4 regions of the Brevibacillus sp. AG162 genome follow, and region 4 is predicted to be linked to each of the others. Evidence: riboswitches for the same ligand, from Rfam matches in the RefSeq annotation. Region 4 holds a riboswitch; each other region holds the start of a gene.
What was found. A riboswitch is a leader RNA that binds a small molecule or an ion and turns the genes downstream of it on or off. The one in region 4 is predicted to bind S-adenosylmethionine.

Region 1 (4,718 bases), on a different contig from region 4:
GCAGTTGGTATCGTGGCAGGCTTCAGCTTTCTTGCAAGTCATTTATTGCGCCAGAAGAGTTTGGGCCGCCCTTATATGTATCCGGTTTTTCCCGTGCGCTTTTCGGATTGGAAAAATAGCTTGATACGCGCACCTTTGTCCTTACTACCGAGACGACTTATGTTTTTTACTCCAAAACAGAAGATGCGGTTCGACCCTGAGAGGGGGAGGCAAAAAGAGGACATCGATTAACGAGAGAGAGGGAGTTTATGAAGGTCAATGATGAGGTCAAAGCTGGTAACACCATTTCGTCTCTTCACACGGGTTTTATTGTGCTATCCACGCAAGTCGGGGTTGGGATCCTGGGATTCCAGCGAGTTGTAGCCAAAGAAGCTGGACATGATGCGTGGATATCCGTCTTGATGGCAGGCATTGTGACGCATGTAACCATCTGGGTCATCTTAAAGACTTTGAAGAGATATCCGTCCGCCGACCTTTACGGAATTCATCAGGAGGTTTACGGGAAACACCTAGGGGCATTTTTGAGCCTGTTTTATATCTTGTATTTTTTCTTGTCGGCAACGATTATTCTGCGCGGTTATGTCGAGGTTGTGCAGACTTGGGTTTTTCCCAAATTGGCTACATGGGTGTTGACCGCCATTATCCTCTTTCTTGCCTGGTACACGATTCTTGGGGGAATTCGGATTATTGCCGGGTATATTTTTTTCTCTGTATCTGTTGCGATCTGGTTGGTTGGTGATTTGTTCTTTCCCTTGCGCTTTGCTGAATGGGATTATTTACGTCCGGTATTGGAAGCGAATATAGGGCAACTGCTAAAAGGGATGATAGGCATGTCATTGTCAACGATTGGATTTGAAGTACTGTATGCCGTCTATCCCTTTGTGCAGGATAAAGAGCGCTTAAATCGGGGGGCGCAGTTTGGCGCGCTGACAACCAACTTGATCTACTTGTTTGTGATGATTGTTTCCTTGGTGTTTTTCAGTCAGGGGCAATTGATGAGAACCATATGGCCAACTTTGAATTTGAAAAAAATGGTGTACTTCCCAATTCTGGAGCGGTTTGAGCTGGTTGCCATCTCCATCTGGATGATCATTATCCTTCCGAATGTCATTATGTACATCTGGTCTGGAGTACGAGGATTGAAACGGATTTTTGGCTGGAATATGAGAAATATCTTGTATAGTATATTGCCGATCATATTCATATCTTCGCTGTTCATTGTCACTAGAGAGGAAATGAACACAATGAACGATATTTACGGCCAGATTGGGATGTATCTGGCTTATGCGTATCCTTATGTTCTTTACCTGTTGGTAGCTTGGAGGCAGGGGACAGGTGGAGTCAAGGAGGAATCTGCTGATGTATCGGTGCCAAAATAAGGGATGGTTGATCGAGAAGAGAGGGTTTACCCTTTTGCTTGTGCTCCTTTTTTCAGTTGCGGGGTGCTCTAATCAACAAATTTTTGATGAAACAGGTCTCGTAACCCTGGTTGGATACGACCTGACAAAAGATAGAAATATTCGGGCAACCATTGTAATGCCCTCCATTAATCCCGAGGCAAAAGAAAAAATGCAGATAATGTCTGATGTTGGAGAGACGAGCAAGGGCATAAGGGATAAGACAAACTTGCAGTCGGACAAACGTGTCTTGGCAGGCCAGTTGCGGGTAGCGCTCTATGGAAAGGATATGGCCAAGGCAGGAATCGGAAGCCTAATCGATACGCTGTACCGCGATCCATCGCTCTCAAGCAGAATCTTCCTTTGTGTGTACGAGGGGGAGACATATGAATTACTGACATATCCCTATAAATCACAGGGCAATATTGGAACGTACATGTATCGGATGATCGATCAAAATATCAAAGGTGAGAAAATCCCATCCTCAACGATTCATGAATTTATTCGAGCCTATTATGACGAGGGAATCGATTCGCAAATGCCCTATGTATCACGCAAAGGAGACGAAATTGTTATCAAAGGCGTGGCGTTGTTTAAAGGAGATAAATATATTGATTCGATTTCTCCCAGCGAAGCATTTATCTTAAAGCTGATTCGGGGCAAGTACAAGACGGGCAGCTATGAGATATCAGTCCCTGCTAAAACTTTTAATATGACTCCAAACAGCCCAGCGGGAGAAAAAGAAGAGGTGCAATTAGTCTTTGATACGATCAACAGCGAGTCAAAAGTCCAATTGGAACAGGTTGATCCACCAAAATTCAAAGTGAATATCCATCTAAAAGCCCGCATTTTGGAGCTGACCGTTCCGATTAAGCTGGATAATCCGAGGTTGATGAGGAAGATGGAGGAGGCCCTGGAGAAGGAATTAGTAAGACAAGCAAGGATAGTCATGAAAAAGCTCCAAGATTTGGAGGTCGACCCGACTGGCTTTGGCATTGTCTATAAGGCAAACGTGAGGGGAAAAGAGAAAATGGCTATGGATGAATGGAGAGAGAAGTACAAAAAGGCGAAGTTTGAATTTCAAGTAAAGGCGACAGTTACCCGTAATGGTGTAATGGACTAAGTGTGATACAAAAAAACTTTTCCTACTATTACTATTGACGTGATATTTTCAAAAAGGATATAATCCGTTTTGTATCATCATGAAAGAGAAAAAACGAACATAATATACGTAGATATCTTTCTTATCAAGAGAGGCGGAGGGACAGGCCCTATGAAGCCCGGCAGCCGGTTCATTTTCGAATGAACGTCGCGGTGCCAATTCCTACAGGATTGTTTGGATCTTGTGTAGATGAGAAGGGTGGATGCGAACGTATACATTGCGTTGCAGCCCCTTTTTCGTTTATGAAAAAGGGGTTTTCATATTTTATCAAGATTGTGGTCGGGAGGTGGATGCGTTGATCCAACTGCGTCATTTGCATAAAAGCTATCAAGTACAAGGTAAAACCATCCCAGCGTTAACGGGGATCGACCTTTCCATAGAGCAAGGTGAAATATACGGGATTATCGGACACTCTGGTGCAGGGAAAAGTACATTGATCCGGTGCATCAATTTGCTAGAGCGCCCAACTTCAGGGGAAGTTATTGTAGACGGCGTCGATTTAACAAAGCTGGATGAAGGCAAGCTGCAAGAAAAGCGCCGCGCAATCGGCATGATTTTTCAGCACTTCAACTTGCTGTCTTCTTCGACAGTCGGCGAAAATGTCGCGTTCCCGCTCAAGCTGGCAAAGCGTCCGAAGGCAGAAATTGATAAGAAAGTAAACGAGCTGCTGAAGCTGGTTGGGTTAGAGGCACATAAGGACAAATATCCGTCTCAGCTGTCTGGCGGACAGAAGCAGCGTGTCGGGATCGCCCGTGCGCTCGCGAATGATCCAAAAGTGCTGCTCTGTGACGAAGCTACCTCGGCTCTCGATCCGCAGACAACGAATTCCATTCTCGCACTCCTCTTGGATATCAACCGCAAGCTGGGCTTGACCATTGTGTTGATTACCCACGAGATGCACGTCATTCGCTCTATTTGTGATCGTGTCGGCGTGATTGATGGAGGAAAGATCGTCGAGTCGGGTAACGTACTGGATGTATTCCTTCGTCCGAAGCATCCAACGACACAGGAATTCGTGGAGCAAGTAGCGGATTCTACAGAGCTGCGCGAAGCAGTCGAGCACGAAAAGGCTTCGGGGAACCGCACGATTGCTCGTGTCACCTTCCTCGGAGAAAAAACGTACCAGCCGATCCTGTTCCAAACGATGCAAGAGACAGGTACGGTGTTCAGTATTTTGCAGGGAACGATCTCCCGTATGAAAGATACGCCGTATGGTCAGTTGGTGATCGAGCTGGAAGGCGATGTCGCACAGAATCAAAAGACCATTGAGACGCTGCGCCAACGTGGCTTGGAAGTAGAGGTGATATAAATGGACTGGACATTCGAAAATGTGGATTGGGCTGAAATCGGCGAAGGTACGATGGACACGCTCACGATGCTCGGCTTCTCCACTCTGTTTACCGTCCTGATTGGTTTGCCGTTGGGCATCATTCTGTTTTTGACTTCACGCGGACAGCTTCTGCAAAACCGCACTTTTTATACGATCGCATCATTCGTTGTCAACGTATTGCGTTCGGTACCGTTTATCATTTTGATGATCCTGCTGATTCCTGTGACGAAAATGATCGTAGGAACCTCACTCGGCGTACTGGGTGCCATTCCGCCGCTTGTATTTGGTGCCGCTCCGTTTTTCGCGCGTTTGGTGGAAACCTCGCTGCGTGAGATTGATAAAGGCGTGATTGAGGCCGCACAATCTATGGGGGCTTCCAATTGGCAGATCGTCTGGAATGTCCTTTTGCCAGAGTCTAGATCAGGCCTGATCGCGGGTATTACGATCACGACGGTTACGCTGGTCTCCTACACTGCAATGTCTGGGGTAATTGGCGGCGGTGGTTTGGGTGACTTGGCGATCCGATACGGTTATCAGCGTTTCCAAACCGATGTCATGATTGTGACTGTTGTTATTTTGCTGGTGATGGTACAAATCTTACAATCGCTGGGGGACCGTCTGGTTCTCAAGTTCAGCCGCAAGTAGGATTTTTCCATATAGGGTTTCAAATAATAAGATAAATACATGCAAGGGGGAAATCATTCATGAAAAAGCTAGTCGTATCTGTACTTTCTACTGTATTGGCATTTTCTTTGGCAGCTTGCGGAGGCAAAACGGAAACAGCACCTGCTCCAGCTGAAGGCGGCGCACAAGGCGGACAACAGGAAGT
Region 2 (4,718 bases), on a different contig from region 4:
GTTTGGTTCATGAGGTGCTGCTCCTGTCCAGGAATTCATCCCACAACAGGGGGAGCTTGTCCAGCTTATGACGGCGGAGTCTGTATCGGGAGCCTGCCGTTTCAACGAGATGGGCAGACCGCAGCATGGACAAGTGATGGTGCACGGTCGATTTCGCCATGGAGAGTTGATCTGTTATCTCTTGCAGACTCAGGTCCTTTTCCGCCAGCATTTTGACCATGCGGAGCCTGTGCTCATCTCCGAGTGCTTTTAAGGCTTGCACCAGTGAAGGGGGTGGCTGATAAGGATCTACAGCATCGTGCAAATTTTCGTCGGCAACAGGGTAATAAAAAATTTTCGTCCCAACAGCATCGGCCTGTACGGTCCACGGGCGATAGATCGCTTGCGGAATCAACAGTACGCGTGTCACGGCAGGCTCAGGGAGATAGTTCGATCCTGTCGCATACTCCACCAAGGCTTCCGGGTTAAGCTTTGCTAGCTTGTTTTGCTTTTGCGACCAATCCCGTTCTAGCATGCGAACGATTTCTTCCTCATGCGGCTTGATATGAGTGGTATACCAGCCTTCCATCAATCGGAGAATATGACCTCGCAGCTCTTCTGCATCCACGGAAGTCATATGTCCGATATACGATTCAAAAAAGAGGTGCGCGCGGCACGCTTTCTGCAAAGCGGCGCAAGCGTCTTTGCTTCCTCGTGCAGCATTCCGCCGTGCATCCTGCATGTTTTCACCTAGATAAGGGAGGGCCTCGTATCGGAGCTGTTCTGTTGAGAGCTCTCTGACATACGAGAGAAAGGAATCCAGATCAGCGAAAGGGCAAAGATCGAGCAGTTGCAAAAGCGTCTTCCACGTATTGTGCTCCTTCGCATAGTCGACCTCTTGCCGTACAGAAGGGGACAGCTCGTCCAACAGTTGACGCCAGTAGGCAGGAGGGTGTTCCATCGTGTGATGCAATTGATCGTAGGTAGCGGCAGCGATTCCCAAGGAAGCTTCGAATAAAGGAGAGTACGTGACCTCCACCCGATAAGTTGTTCGTTCACTGCCAATGTTCAAAATTTTCATGTGACCATCCTTCCAAAATTTGTACATGATTATGTATTTTATAAATTCCGAATGTAAAATTCAATATTTTTCGAACGAAAATAGAAAAGGAAAAGAAGAATCACCAATCTCTATCCGAAGAGATCACGTGATTCTTCTGTCCTGTCAAAGGTATGGCTAGCCTACCGTGGATAATTTCGACGCACGCTGCAGCGCTTGCTCCAAATCAGAAATGATATCGTCGATCGACTCTGTGCCGACGGAGAGGCGAATAAGTCCCGGGGTCACTCCGGCGGCTGCCTGCTCTTCTTCCGTCATCTGCTGATGTGTTGTGCTCGCTGGATGAATGATGAGTGACTTGGAGTCCCCTACATTTGCGAGATGGGAGAACAGCTTCACTGACTCGATCAATGTTTTTCCTGCCTCAACGCCACCGCGAATTCCAAATGTCAGGATCGCGCCAGCACCTTTTGGAAAATATTTTTGTGCCAATTCATGCTGAGAGTCTGATTCCAGTCCCGGATAATTCACCCACTCTACAGCAGAGTGATTGGCGAGGAACTGGGCTACTGCCAAGGCGTTCTGGCTATGCCGCTCGATGCGCAGATGCAAGGTTTCTAATCCTTGCAGGAACAAGAACGAGTTGATCGGAGCGACGGCAGCGCCGATATCGCGCTGGAGCTGGACGCGTGCCTTGATAATATAGGCGAGTGGACCAACAGCTTCTGTATAGACGACACCATGGTAGCTTGGATCTGGTGTAGTCAAGCCAGGGAATTTCCCGTTGTTCCAGTCGAATTTTCCTGAGTCTACGATGATACCGCCAATGGCTGTTCCGTGGCCGCCGATGAATTTGGTGGTGGAGTGCACGACAATATCGGCCCCGTGCTCAAAAGGACGGCACAAAATCGGAGTCGCGAAGGTGTTGTCTACGATTAAAGGTACGCCATTTTCGTGGGCAATATCGGCGATGGCCTCAATATCGGCGACATCAATGCGCGGATTGCCGATTGTCTCGCAAAACACGGCTTTTGTCTTTTCATTGATAGAGGCACGGAAATTTTCCGGATTGGATTGATCAGCAAAATGAACCTTGATACCGAGGCGGGGAAGCGTGTGAGCGAACAGGTTGTAGGTACCGCCGTAGAGGCTGCTGGAAGCAACAATCTCGTCTCCTGCATGCGCAATATTCAAGATGGCGAATGTAATGGCAGCTTGCCCGGATGCGGTCGCGAGTGCACCAACACCACCTTCGAGCAGGGCAACACGCTTCTCAAACACATCCTGCGTCGGATTCATGATGCGTGTATAGATATTCCCAAACTCTTTTAAGCCAAACAGATTCGCTGCATGCTCTGTATCGCGGAAAACATAGGAGGTCGTCTGATAGATCGGAACAGCACGTGAGCCTGTTACAGGGTCAACCTCCTGCCCGCCGTGAACCGCAAGTGTTTCTGGCTTCCATTGTTGTTGATCGGACATGTCCATCTCTCCTTTTACTATGGAAATCGGCTAATAAAAAAACGGAGCATTCTCCTGAGAAGAAGAAGGGCTCCGATCATGCACGGGCTTTTGTTCATCTCTCAGAATCACTGGATTCTGCAGGAATTGGCACCATGCAGCTAGTTTGCTGGTTGCCGGGTTTCGTAGGGCCTGTCCCTCCACCGCTCTTGATGATAATGATTGTTGTCGTAATTGTATGAAAATAAAACCTCGCTGTCAATGTGAAATATACAGTTATCGGGGAGGATTTTGTGTATATATGGATGAAAGGTGTTCACTCATGCCATTAATTTGTAACGGTTTTGTCTCAAGCTGTTCACATCCCGTGTGGCTACTGCCGCAGCGAAATGGGAGATAATGGTAGAAAATAGGGAGCAAGAGCGCATAGGTGAAGCCAGGTGCTCTTCGCGTTAGAAAAGTAAAAAAGCGTGTGATATCATGGAGGTGGTTACAACTGATCTGATCGTACATATAGGAGGATAAATAGCGATGAGCCATGGAGTAAAAGAAATTACACCACAAGAGCTGTTGGAAAAGCTGGAAGCCAAAGAGGAACTGCAAGTCATTGATGTACGCGAAGTCGATGAGTGGAATGCAGGTCACATCAAAGAGGCAAAGCTGATCCCACTCGGCTTTTTGCCGCACCGTATCGATGAGCTGGATAAGAACATTCCGATTGTGATGGTTTGCCGCAGTGGTGCCAGAAGCAATACAGCTACAGAGTATTTGAGTGCACAAGGGTATGACGTGGCGAATATGGTTGGCGGCATGCTCGCATGGCCAGGTGAAGTGGAACAGTAAGATGGTAAAGAAACAGTGTGAATGCCTCCCGCGTGAATCAGGAGGCATCACGCATGGGACAAGCAGGGAGGAAGCAACCCATGAGTGAAGGAACACAATTGCAGCAGGAATCTGCGATGAAGAAACATTGGTTTCCTGTATTAGCTGGTATTATCATTTTGGCTATCGTCGGAGTATTTGGTTATAAGTACATGACACAAGAAAAGATCGAAGTGTTGAAGCCCATCGCAGACTTCACCTTGGACAACAGTGACGGAACAACCTATACATTTAATGAAAGTGCTGGCAAGGTAAGACTGGTGGAGTTTATGTTTACCAAGTGCCCGGATATTTGTCCGGCTACCACGTACAACATGGCCAAGCTGCAAGATCAGTTAAAAGAAAAGGGACTGTTTGGAGACAAAGTAGAGTTTATCTCCATTTCCTTTGACCCTGATAACGATACGCCGAAAGTCTTGCAGGAGTACGCAGCCAAGTTCAAGGCAGATCAGAGTGGCTGGAAGTTCCTGCGCGGGGATGCTCAGGCTGTAGAGAAAGTAACGAAGGATTTTGGTTTGATGGTCATTAAGCAGCCAGATGGTTCTTATGCCCATACGGCTCGCATGTTCCTTGTGGATGGAGATGGAAACATGCGCCGCGCGTACGGGATGGCAGCAGACATGGACATGGAAGTCATGATGAAAGAGATGGTACAGCTCGCTGACTAGCGGGTCTCCTCATAGGAGATGTTTACGACTTCTTCTGTCTGATTCACGAATTCAATATGAACGAGTAACGCCCACCTGCGATTGCTTTCTTGAAGCAAGAGCTTAAACGTCTCTTCCGATGTGGTGGGCGTTTTTTGTTTTCGTCCGACATGCAGGTAGTCCACAATTTGAGCGTTTGGATATCGTTTCATCGTTTCCTGTATCGCGAGCCTGCCCCATTTTGCATAGGGAGGCTGGGCATAGGTAGGGAACGGCTGAAAGATGAGCAGGAAAAGTACAGTGGAGAGAAGGGGCATCATGTACCGATAGCGAAATAGGCGACGAGCGGTTTGCACTTGCTTATCCCTCTCCTTTTCGAAATGGTTTGCCATGTATTTTGAAGACTTTTCGGAATATCATTCGTAGAAAATAATGACAATGAAGTGCGGGAGGTATTCGATGCATTACTTGCTCATTCCGTTATTTGGCGTTCCTGTTTTGGTGGGGGTTCTTGCGGCGATTTTCCAAAAGCCTCCTTTCTGGAAAAAATGGGGGCTCACGATTGCTTCTGCCGTATTGATTTATGGAGGCTGCTTCGCTGCGAATGTCTATTGGCAAGTGAAGTATGGCATTCCGGTGTTGCCTACGGAGTCCGACTTGGAAGTCTTTTTGTACTTTTGTATCTTTTT
Region 3 (4,718 bases), on a different contig from region 4:
ACACTCCTATTTAGCGTGTTGGCCATCTTCGTCGTCGGAACCTACTACCTATTCCAAATTGCCATGGATGGAGAACATGCCAACCCGGACACGCAGCCTGCTCCTGACAATACGGTGAACCAAAAGTCTAATGTGCAGCTCACTTTTGTTGGTGACATTATGATGTCAGGGAATGTAGAGAAAACCTTACTCGCAAACAGCTATGACTACCCATATAAGCATGTAAGCTCGCTCTTTTTGCAAGATGACCTCACGATTGCCAATTTGGAGACGCCGGTCACTGCCACAGGTGTTGCTGCACAGAACAAGGCGTATGTCTACAAGTCATCGCCACTTGCTGTTCCTGCCATGAAAAACGCTGGGATTGATGTGGTGAATCTCGCCAATAATCACTCCATGGACCAAGGAGTCCCGGGATTGCTGGATACTTTTGACGCTTTGGACGAAAACCGGATTGAATATGTCGGCGCCGGTAAGGATGCCAGCCGTGCCTATTCACCTGTATTCGTTGAAAAGAATGGCATCAAGATCGCGATTCTCGGCTTCAGCAGGGTCATTCCCGAAACAAGCTGGTTTGCAGGGGATTCCCAGCCAGGTATGGCCGCTTCCTATGATCCGACGCTGGCAGTGAAAGCGATCCAAGATGCGAACAGCCAAGCGGATCTCGTCGTGGTGATTGCACACTGGGGCAAGGAACGCTCCGATTATCCTGTCGATCATCAAAAAGAGCTGTCTCGTGCCTACATCGATGCTGGTGCAGATTTGATTGTCGGTGGTCATCCCCACGTACTTCAAGGCTTTGAACGATACAACGACAAATGGATTTCGTACAGTCTTGGCAATTTCATTTTCACACGATCAAACGAGCCTAAGACATGGGAGACGATGGTCCTGCAAGCAAGCTGTACGAAAAACGCTGATTGTGAGCTGACGATGCTCCCCGTTCACGCAGAATTGGGACAAGCCGTACCGATGAACGAAAGCAACGGCGCTGCCCTGCTAAAACGCATTGAATCCATTTCGGAGAGTGTCGACATACAAAGTGACGGGCGTGTACAGCCGCGTGCAAAAGCAGTGGAGACTGCCCCCTGACAAAAGAAGCCGTGTTTCCAGGTAACTAGAAATACGGCTTTTCTTCTTATTATTCCTCTAACTTACGCAGATTCGATAATGGGGAAGCAGCGCACATCTAAGCCAAAATCATTTTTCAATAGGGACTCATGCTCTTCATTGATTCCTGTCACGATCAAACCTGCACGCAAGACGCCACCCAAGTCGAATTGGACTTTTAGCTTATGCACGTTTACTCCTGCCTGCTGAAGGAAATGCAAGACACGATCTGGCGTAGCAGTATGACATGAGCCCTCAAGATAGCAGAGGACGTGTTCTGCCGAGTCCAACGTGACTCCAGCTTTGTCAGCCGTTTTTTCTTTCCAGGTAGGATGCGGTGTGAATGGCTGCGTCAATAAATAGGCCAAATCCTCGACGACAGCACTTGCTGTAGGGAGCTCTCCTGCCCCTCTTCCTGTAAACAACAAGTCTCCCACGATGTTGCCGGATAGTTGTACAGCATTAAACGCGTCGTGGATTTGTGCCAACGGATGGCTCAGCGGAAGCATGGTTGGTTCAACAGATAGGCGAATTCCTTTTTCAGCTTGATAGGCCTGCGCGATCAGCTTGATCCGGTACCCCAGCTCGCTCGCAATCCAAATGTGACCTGCTGACAAATCTGCAATTCCTTTGCGAACAACATCAGCTAAAGGCAGCGATTCCCCGTAAACAAGCTGTGCCAAGATATACAACTTGTACATAGCATCAAAGCCTTCCACATCCGAGCGAGGGTCTGCTTCCGCATAGCCAAGCTCCTGCGCTTGCTTGAGCACCTCCTGGTAAGAGAGCTGCTCTGCCTCCATTTTCGTCAAAATGAAATTCGTTGTTCCGTTGAGAATACCGCGAACCCCTTGAATATCGTTCGTGCGAAGGAACTGCCTGAGCACGCTCAAGATCGGGATGCCCCCTGCGACACTCGCTTCATAGGCAAGATGTACTTGATGCTGATTTGCCAAATCGACTAGCTCTGTTCCTTTTTTCGCCAGGAGTTCTTTGTTGGCAGTTACTACATGGCAGCCCTTTTCGATCAAAGCACGGACGTAGTCATAGGTAGGTTCTACACCGCCCATGACCTCCACCACGATGTCCACATCGCTTCTTAATACATCCTCAAAGTCAGTTGTCAGTAAAGCAGGGTCGACTTGAACCGCCCGCTCTTTTTCCGAGTCACGTACCAATGCTTTGACGATCTCAATTCGTTTTCCCAGACGAGAAGCCAACTTCTCCTGTTGCGAACGGATCGTTTTGATTACGCCTCCACCCACTGTTCCCAATCCCAATAATCCCACGCGTACCACTTCTGCACTCATTCTGACCACCCCATACCCCGAATTTTAGATAAAAAGAAAAGCCATCTTCGATAAGAAGAAGGCTTGTTAGCAGCTAATGCTCCCCCTCCTTATCTCCCAGGACGTATATGTCCTGCAGGAATTGGCACCTTGTCACAAAATATGTGTGACGGTTGCCGGGCTTCATCGGGCCAGTCCCTCCACCTCTCTGGATAAAGAAAATATGAAATTGAAAAAACCTTCTTCGCTAAGAAGAAGGTTCATCTACTAATGGAGTAACCCGCTTCTTATCTTTCGAGACGAAACGTCTCGCAGGAATTGGCACCTTGTCGCAATATGCAACGGTTGCCGGGCTTCATCGGGCCAGACCCTCCACCTCTCTGGATAAGAACCATTTATGCTGTTGAGCTTTATTCTAAGAAATTCCAAGGCAAGCGTCAACAAAATTCTTTCTTTTCTGATTGCATGCTGATTTGGCAAGGCTTTCAGTTGTGGGTGAACAGGCTTTCTACCTCTTCCATACTGCAGCACGTGCAATGAAACACGCCCTAAGGAACCTGTTTCCACCTATGAAATTGTCTTTTCTCACTTCTACTCTCAGATTTTGCCTTACCCCAAATACCGCTCTTTTAAAATGGTACTGTGGTGAGCTTCATGTCCTGCAATCGCATAGGCCAACGTCCTTGCAGATAGCTTGTTTCCGTTGGCAAGTCCTGTACGCAACCACGCTTCTGGAGAGATTCCGCGGACCTGCGCGATGGTGGAGGCCCGGACAGCCTTATACTCTTCCAATAAATCTGAGAAGTCTCTTAGCTGAAAACATCCGTGTTCGACAAAAGCATTCTCATCAAAACCGACGAGGGGTGTCTGATCTCCTCTCGCGATTCTCAGCAAACGATAGCTCATGATGCGTTCTGCATCGACGAGATGACCCAAAACCTCTTTTACCGTCCATTTGCCTGGTGCATACCGATAATCAATTTGCTCGGGCGCAAGTGACGAAAATAGCGCTACTTGCCTCTCTCCTTGCTGCGTGAGGATCGTTTGCAGCTCCCCCTCTGGTACAAGTCCAATATAATAGTCGAAATAAGCAGCGTATTCATCGCGCTCTGGTCGTCTGAGCATGTGCTTCCCACTCCTCGTTATTTATTTTATCTGCAAAAAAGCCACGCTTACACCAAGCCCACTATGAATGAACCCGCCTGATCTTCATAGGGGTGACTGTCACCATTACACGCTATGTAAGCCTTCAAACAATAGGACCCTTGCCGGGGCTGCATCCGTGCCGATCAGCTTGAGTGGTGCAGCTACCAGAAAATACTCACCTGGCGGGACCTCTGCGAGCCGCAAGCCTTCCACGACAATGACTCCCGCTGCAAACAGCTTTTTATGTGTGGGGTGCCCTTCCTGGCTGCGTTCGATTCCAAGTGCATCGGTACCAATGCCCCGTACCCCCAGCTCACTTAAATATTCCGCACCTTCCTCTGACAGAAAGATGAATTCAAAAGAAAACGCCTCTTCAAATGAGTTTTTCGTTTTAAACAGGACAAAATCTCCTTGCGCAAGATCGAAGCTCTCCAAGTCGGAGCGAGTGATCCTGTCCTCTACCGCTGTGAGATCGAGAACCTTGCAACTGCCTACCAGCTTCTCCAATGAAATACTCTCAAATGTATCACCAGCATTCACCATGTGCAGGGGAGCATCTACATGGGTACCCGTGTGAAGGTCCATGTCGATTCTCGATTCTGTTACATAGCCACTGGTAGCAGTACGTATTTTCGGCTGCTTTTCCGGCTTGTTTTTATACACCGTCATTCCTTCGTATACGGTGGCGGTAACATCATACATTTTCATCCCAAACGCCCTCCCCTTGCTTACTGTTTTTTTCGATCCGCTGGAAAAACAATCCCCATCTGTCTTCTCGCTTCATCCATGACCTGCATGGCCATGGATCCGCTGGAAAAACAATCCCCATCTGTCTTCTCGCTTCATCCATGACCTGCATGGCCATTTTAGAGACTTCATGCGAATTCGTTGCAGATTGTCTGCCCCCGCTCCTCGCCAAGTGCAGGAATTCTCTTATTTCATAATGCATGGTCTTCGGGGTTTGAGGCCTTGTCACTTGCTCGATTCGTCCGTCCCTGTAACGAATGTCCACTTCTTTGAGATGATTGATTCGATCGATCACCATCGTAGCGTCCTCCCCTTGAATTTCTGCTGGCTGATAGGAGGTCGTAATTTTCGAGAAGCTAATGATCGCATCCATCTCTCGATACTTCAAAAGCATACTGCCTTCCCCGTCCACGCCAGAATCGAGCA
Region 4 (4,718 bases):
CGGGGTGAATTTAACATTCCCGCATGAGCAGGAGACCTTCCCAGATGCTTCCAAGGTGATTTCAGCAGAAGAGGCGGCGCGGGTTTATCTCCAACATAAATCACTCAGTCCCCGTTATCTATTCCCGCTTGAAAACAATAGGATTCAAGAGCAACCGGTCTTGGTCTATTCGGCGGAGATACTGAAAAGCAACGGGGATGTGGATGCCATTACGGGAGAATGGCTGCCATTCCAATAAAGAGAGACACCAGGGGGAGACTCCTGGTGTTTTGTTTTGCGTAATGCCTCCCGGAAATTGCATAGTAAAGCGTGAGGGGAAGGGCAACCGACCGTCATTTGCATCATTAGCGATCGAATGGAAAAAGACACAGTCCCTCTGCAAAACCTGCATGCAGCTACTGTGCCTTATACGGAAGCATAATGGTGAACTTGGTTCCTACTCGTGGTTTGCTGGTTACATTGACCGTTCCGCCAATCGCATGAATGACATGATAGGAATAAGTCAATCCAAGGCCGGTCCCAGTTGTTTTCGTAGAAAAGTAAATCGTTCCGAGGCGGCTGATCTGTCCTGCATCCATGCCGACGCCGTTATCCTTGATGACCAACAGGGCTTTGTTTCGCTCGATGAGCAAGTCCAGGGAGACTTTTCCGTCCGAAATATCCGCGCACGCCTCGATGGCATTTTTGATGAAATTCACCAATACTTGCTTGAACTCGTCTGGATTGGCCTTGATCGTCACAGGTCTCTCAAAATCTTGCAGCGTAAGTTCCACGTTATGCATATTGGCAAAGGGGAGCATCACCTCGCGGATGGCATGCAAATGCTCGCTAACATTAATGATCTCATGCCGTTCCTTGAGCGGCTTGGAAATCGCAAGGTACTCGGTCAAAATGGCTTCTGTCCGTTGGATTTCATCGAGACTGATGCGAATGTATTGCTCGACTTTTACCAAATTTTCCGGACATTCCTGTATTAATTTCAAGAAGCCTTTGACTGCTGTCAGCGGATTGCGAACCTCGTGTGCGAGCGATGCAGCAACATGGCTCATCGTTTGGATTTTTTCATTTTGCGCGTGGCGGATAAACAGCTCCTTATCCGAAACGCATTTGCTGAAAAGCGACATTAATAACCAGAGGCCGAAAAAGTTTTGAATAGGAATCAGCATGGTGTAGTAAACGAGGTGTTGAGTTACATACGCGGGAAAAAAGTAATAAGTAGTCCCTAAAGCAACCGTAGAAAAAATCGCACTCGTCATAAAAAGATACAGTGTTTTCCGATAACTGGCTTTGTAGTGTCGATACAAAAAGAGTGACAAGACAAAATTGACTGTAAGGATCAGCAGGGCAACCCATGTTCCTTCTCCACCCAGGTAGTAACGATAAACCAAGGCTTCTATCAGAAGGAGCAAGGCAATCTCGATTCCGCCATAAACCAGTCCGAAAAGAATGATGACATGTCGGATATCAAAAAACATGCCAGTCGTGACACTCGGGGCGAAGGTCATCGCGAGAAACATGCAGGCTGAGCTGGTGATGACGATAAAGGAACGGCTGTAGTTCCTCATTTTGTCACGGTAATAAATGTTGAAAAACACAAACGGGATAATCGCGAAAAACCATTGAAGAATGACTTCTTTTAATAGACTCATGTAGCATCCCCATCGCAAATATTTGCTAGGCTTGTATCAATCTACGATAATTCGACAAGACACAACAAAATCCCTCTTGGTGTTACACAAGAAACTGGAATATTTATCAAGAAAATTCTTTCGGTAAACCTAGTTGACAGATAGGTAATTGCCAGATTATATTCTGTATATACTTATACAAACGTTTTGAAAATAGAAACTACTCTTATCAAGAGAAGGCTGAGGGAATGGCCCTATGAAGCCCGGCAACCTAGCACGAGAGAATGCGTTCTTTCGAGCCAAGGTGCTAACTCCAACAGGTAGAATACCTGACAGATAAGAGGCGAGAATCTTGTCGATTTTTGTCCTCTTTCTCTGTGAAAGAGGATTTTTTGCGTAGCTGTCGTGGGGAAGAAGCGCATTTCCAGTCTACGCTTCGGCCTCCGCCCCGCTGTGAGTGAAGACTGTCCGCTTCGGAAGAAATGGCGGGAGCGCTTCAAACGTAGAAGGTTCGAGGAAGGATTTCATAACTGAAGCTGAAATTCCCCGCCATTTCTTCCTACGCTGGGGTGGGCTCCAGAGGCGCTTGGACTGGAAATACGCTTCTTCTACGAGGCTTTTGTTTCCTTCTTGAAAGTGAATGAAGGGAAACAAAATATTTAATCTTGTTATCTGTTTTCAAAAAGAAAAAGGGGGAGCATCTCAATGAAAAAGAAACTCGGTCTGATCACATCACTTGTTTTGGCAGCATCTATTCTTGTGACGGCGTGCGGCAGCGGAGCGACAACGGGAACCGGCAGCACAAACGGCGGTGCTTCGGGAGAGAAGGCGAAGAGAATCGCACTGATCATGCGTCAAAACGTAGGAACATTCTCTGCACAATACATCAATGGCGTGAAGACAGAGGTGGAGAAAAACGGCGGCGAGTTGACCGTATTCAACGCAGATACCGATCTGGCAAAAATGGCGTCCAACCTCGACGCGGCTGTGAACCAAAAGTTTGATGGCATTCTGATCGACCATGGTACGGCGGAAGCGTTACAGCAGGGCACGCAAAAGGCCGTGGATAAAAAAATCCCGGTCGTCCTGTTTGATACAGACATCAACATTCCTGGTGTGCCAGTTGTGGCGCAGGATGACAACAAGTTGGCAGAGCTGAGCCTGGAGAAGCTGGCTGCAGATACAAACGGCAAAGGAAACATCGTCAAAATTTGGGTAGCTGGCTTTGCTCCTATGGAAAAACGCCAAGTCACGTATGAAGCTTTCCAGAAGAAATACCCGGATATTAAAGAAATTGCGGCATTTGGTTCTGCCACCAACAATACGGCACTCGATACACAAACGCAGATGGAAGCGATCTTGAAAAAGTATCCGAACAAAGGCGACATCACAGCAGTATGGGCGGCTTGGGATGAATTTGCCAAAGGGGCTACACGTGCCATCCAGCAGGCAGGGCGTACGGAAATCAAAGTATACTCCATCGATTTGAGCGATGAGGATCTGCAAATGATTCAGGCGGAAAACTCTCCGTGGACAGCGACGGCAGCAGTAGACCCATCCAATATCGGACGCATTCATGCGCAAACCGTGTTCCAAAAAATCAAAGGCGAACAAGTGCCAGACAACGTGAAGCTGAATCCAGTGCTGGTGAAACAGGAAGACCTGCCGAAGGATAAGAAAGTAACGATGGGCGACCTGTCCCAATACGTGCAAGAGTGGGGCAAGTAAGAACCAAATTGGCTTTTCCCGTTGATCTGTATCGTCAACGGGATTTTTCCTTATAGAGGTTGGAACACGCAGGTAAACAGGAGGTGTGAATGATGCCCACATTGCAGATGAAAGGGATAGCGAAGCAGTTTTCTGGGGTTCCTGCCCTGCGATCCGTTGATTTTGAGGTGCGCGCAGGGGAGGTTCATGCACTGCTCGGAGCGAATGGCGCGGGGAAGAGCACCCTGATGAAAATTCTCACGGGAGCGTATCAGGCAGATAGCGGTACAATCACCATCGATGGCCAGTCCGTGTCGATTCAATCTCCGCAGGACGCTAAAGCACAGGGCATTCAATGTGTATATCAGGAAGTGGACACCGCCTTGATCCCGTATTTGAGCGTTGCCGAAAATATTTTGCTCGACCAGCTTGTCCAAGCAAAAACCAAGGGGCTGATCAACTGGCAGAGCTTGTACAACGAATCGGAGCAGATTTTAAAAAATTTCGGCTTCCCCATTCCGGTGAGGATGCTCGTCGAAGAATGTACGCTGTCGGAAAAGCAATTGATTTTGATTGCACGGGCTACCGTTCAAAAGGCCAAGTACGTTATTTTCGATGAACCGACCGCGCCGTTGAGCACAAAGGAGAGCGGACGGCTGTTTCAAATCATTGCGCAGTTGAAAAAAGCTGGGGTCGGGATCATTTACATTTCCCACCGCCTGCCGGAAATCTTTGAAATCTGTGATCGGATCACGATTATGCGTGATGGTCAGCATGTCGTGACCACAGACACGGCGAAGACCAATATGGACGAAGTGATCGCGAACATGCTGGGCAAAAGCTTCGACGAGGAGTTCCCGAAGCTGGAAGTGCCGATTGGCGAAACGATTTTTGAGGCGTCAGGAGTGGCTGGCGGCAAAGTACGCGGAGTCGACATGCAGGTTCGCGAGGGAGAGATCGTTGGCGTCGTCGGTCTGGTTGGGGCAGGGAAGACCGAGCTTGCCCGATTGCTCTTCGGTGCAGATGAGGCAAAGGCTGGAGCCGTTCGATTGCATGGAACACGTATCCAACTGCGCTCGCCAAAAGACGCCGTCGATGCTGGAATCGTGCTCGTTCCGGAGGAAAGGCGCAAGGAAGGAATTTTCGTAGAGGAGTCTGTGCAGAACAACCTGTCTGTCGCCTCGTTGAAAAAGAAGTCCTGGTTCGGTTTTATCAAAAGAGGAGCAGAAGCGGCTAACGCAAGAGAGCTCGTGCAGCGCCTTGGTGTGAAAACAGCCGATATCAAGCAGCTGGTCGGTTTCCTCAGCGGCGGAAACCAGCAAAAAGTCGCAATCGGCAAATGGCTGGATACAAACGCTCACCTCTTTATGTTTGACGAGCCGA

Region 1: it holds a riboswitch for S-adenosylmethionine, as region 4 does, so the genes downstream of both, FB479_RS26215 (methionine ABC transporter ATP-binding protein) here and FB479_RS22080 (sugar ABC transporter substrate-binding protein) in region 4, are expected to answer to the same signal.
Region 2: it holds a riboswitch for S-adenosylmethionine, as region 4 does, so the genes downstream of both, FB479_RS26300 (homocysteine synthase) here and FB479_RS22080 (sugar ABC transporter substrate-binding protein) in region 4, are expected to answer to the same signal.
Region 3: it holds a riboswitch for S-adenosylmethionine, as region 4 does, so the genes downstream of both, FB479_RS01820 (homoserine dehydrogenase) here and FB479_RS22080 (sugar ABC transporter substrate-binding protein) in region 4, are expected to answer to the same signal.

The regions. Positions count from the first base shown of each region.
Region 1 is NZ_VFNO01000012.1:59,554-64,271, reverse strand. It holds gene FB479_RS26230 (spore germination protein) at 1-231, shown strand, start outside; gene FB479_RS26225 (GerAB/ArcD/ProY family transporter) at 249-1,379, shown strand; gene FB479_RS26220 (Ger(x)C family spore germination protein) at 1,360-2,520, shown strand; SAM riboswitch class I at 2,639-2,755, shown strand; gene FB479_RS26215 (methionine ABC transporter ATP-binding protein) at 2,855-3,868, shown strand; gene FB479_RS26210 (methionine ABC transporter permease) at 3,869-4,534, shown strand; gene FB479_RS26205 (MetQ/NlpA family ABC transporter substrate-binding protein) at 4,594-4,718, shown strand, end outside.
Region 2 is NZ_VFNO01000012.1:76,620-81,337, reverse strand. It holds gene FB479_RS26310 (MFS transporter) at 1-11, opposite strand, end outside; gene FB479_RS26305 (ArsR/SmtB family transcription factor) at 8-1,060, opposite strand; gene FB479_RS26300 (homocysteine synthase) at 1,217-2,521, opposite strand; SAM riboswitch class I at 2,613-2,719, opposite strand; gene FB479_RS26295 (rhodanese-like domain-containing protein) at 3,032-3,343, shown strand; gene FB479_RS26290 (SCO family protein) at 3,424-4,050, shown strand; gene FB479_RS26285 (YqzG/YhdC family protein) at 4,047-4,385, opposite strand; gene FB479_RS26280 (hypothetical protein) at 4,489-4,718, shown strand, end outside.
Region 3 is NZ_VFNO01000001.1:392,206-396,923, reverse strand. It holds gene FB479_RS01825 (CapA family protein) at 1-1,092, shown strand, start outside; gene FB479_RS01820 (homoserine dehydrogenase) at 1,155-2,420, opposite strand; SAM riboswitch class I at 2,507-2,618, opposite strand; SAM riboswitch class I at 2,684-2,790, opposite strand; gene FB479_RS01815 (DinB family protein) at 3,009-3,524, opposite strand; gene FB479_RS01810 (cyclase family protein) at 3,630-4,253, opposite strand; gene FB479_RS01805 (Gfo/Idh/MocA family protein) at 4,240-4,718, opposite strand, start outside.
Region 4 is NZ_VFNO01000008.1:78,738-83,455, reverse strand. It holds gene FB479_RS22095 (hypothetical protein) at 1-238, shown strand, start outside; gene FB479_RS22090 (ATP-binding protein) at 396-1,649, opposite strand; SAM riboswitch class I at 1,852-1,971, shown strand; gene FB479_RS22080 (sugar ABC transporter substrate-binding protein) at 2,334-3,356, shown strand; gene FB479_RS22075 (sugar ABC transporter ATP-binding protein) at 3,449-4,718, shown strand, end outside.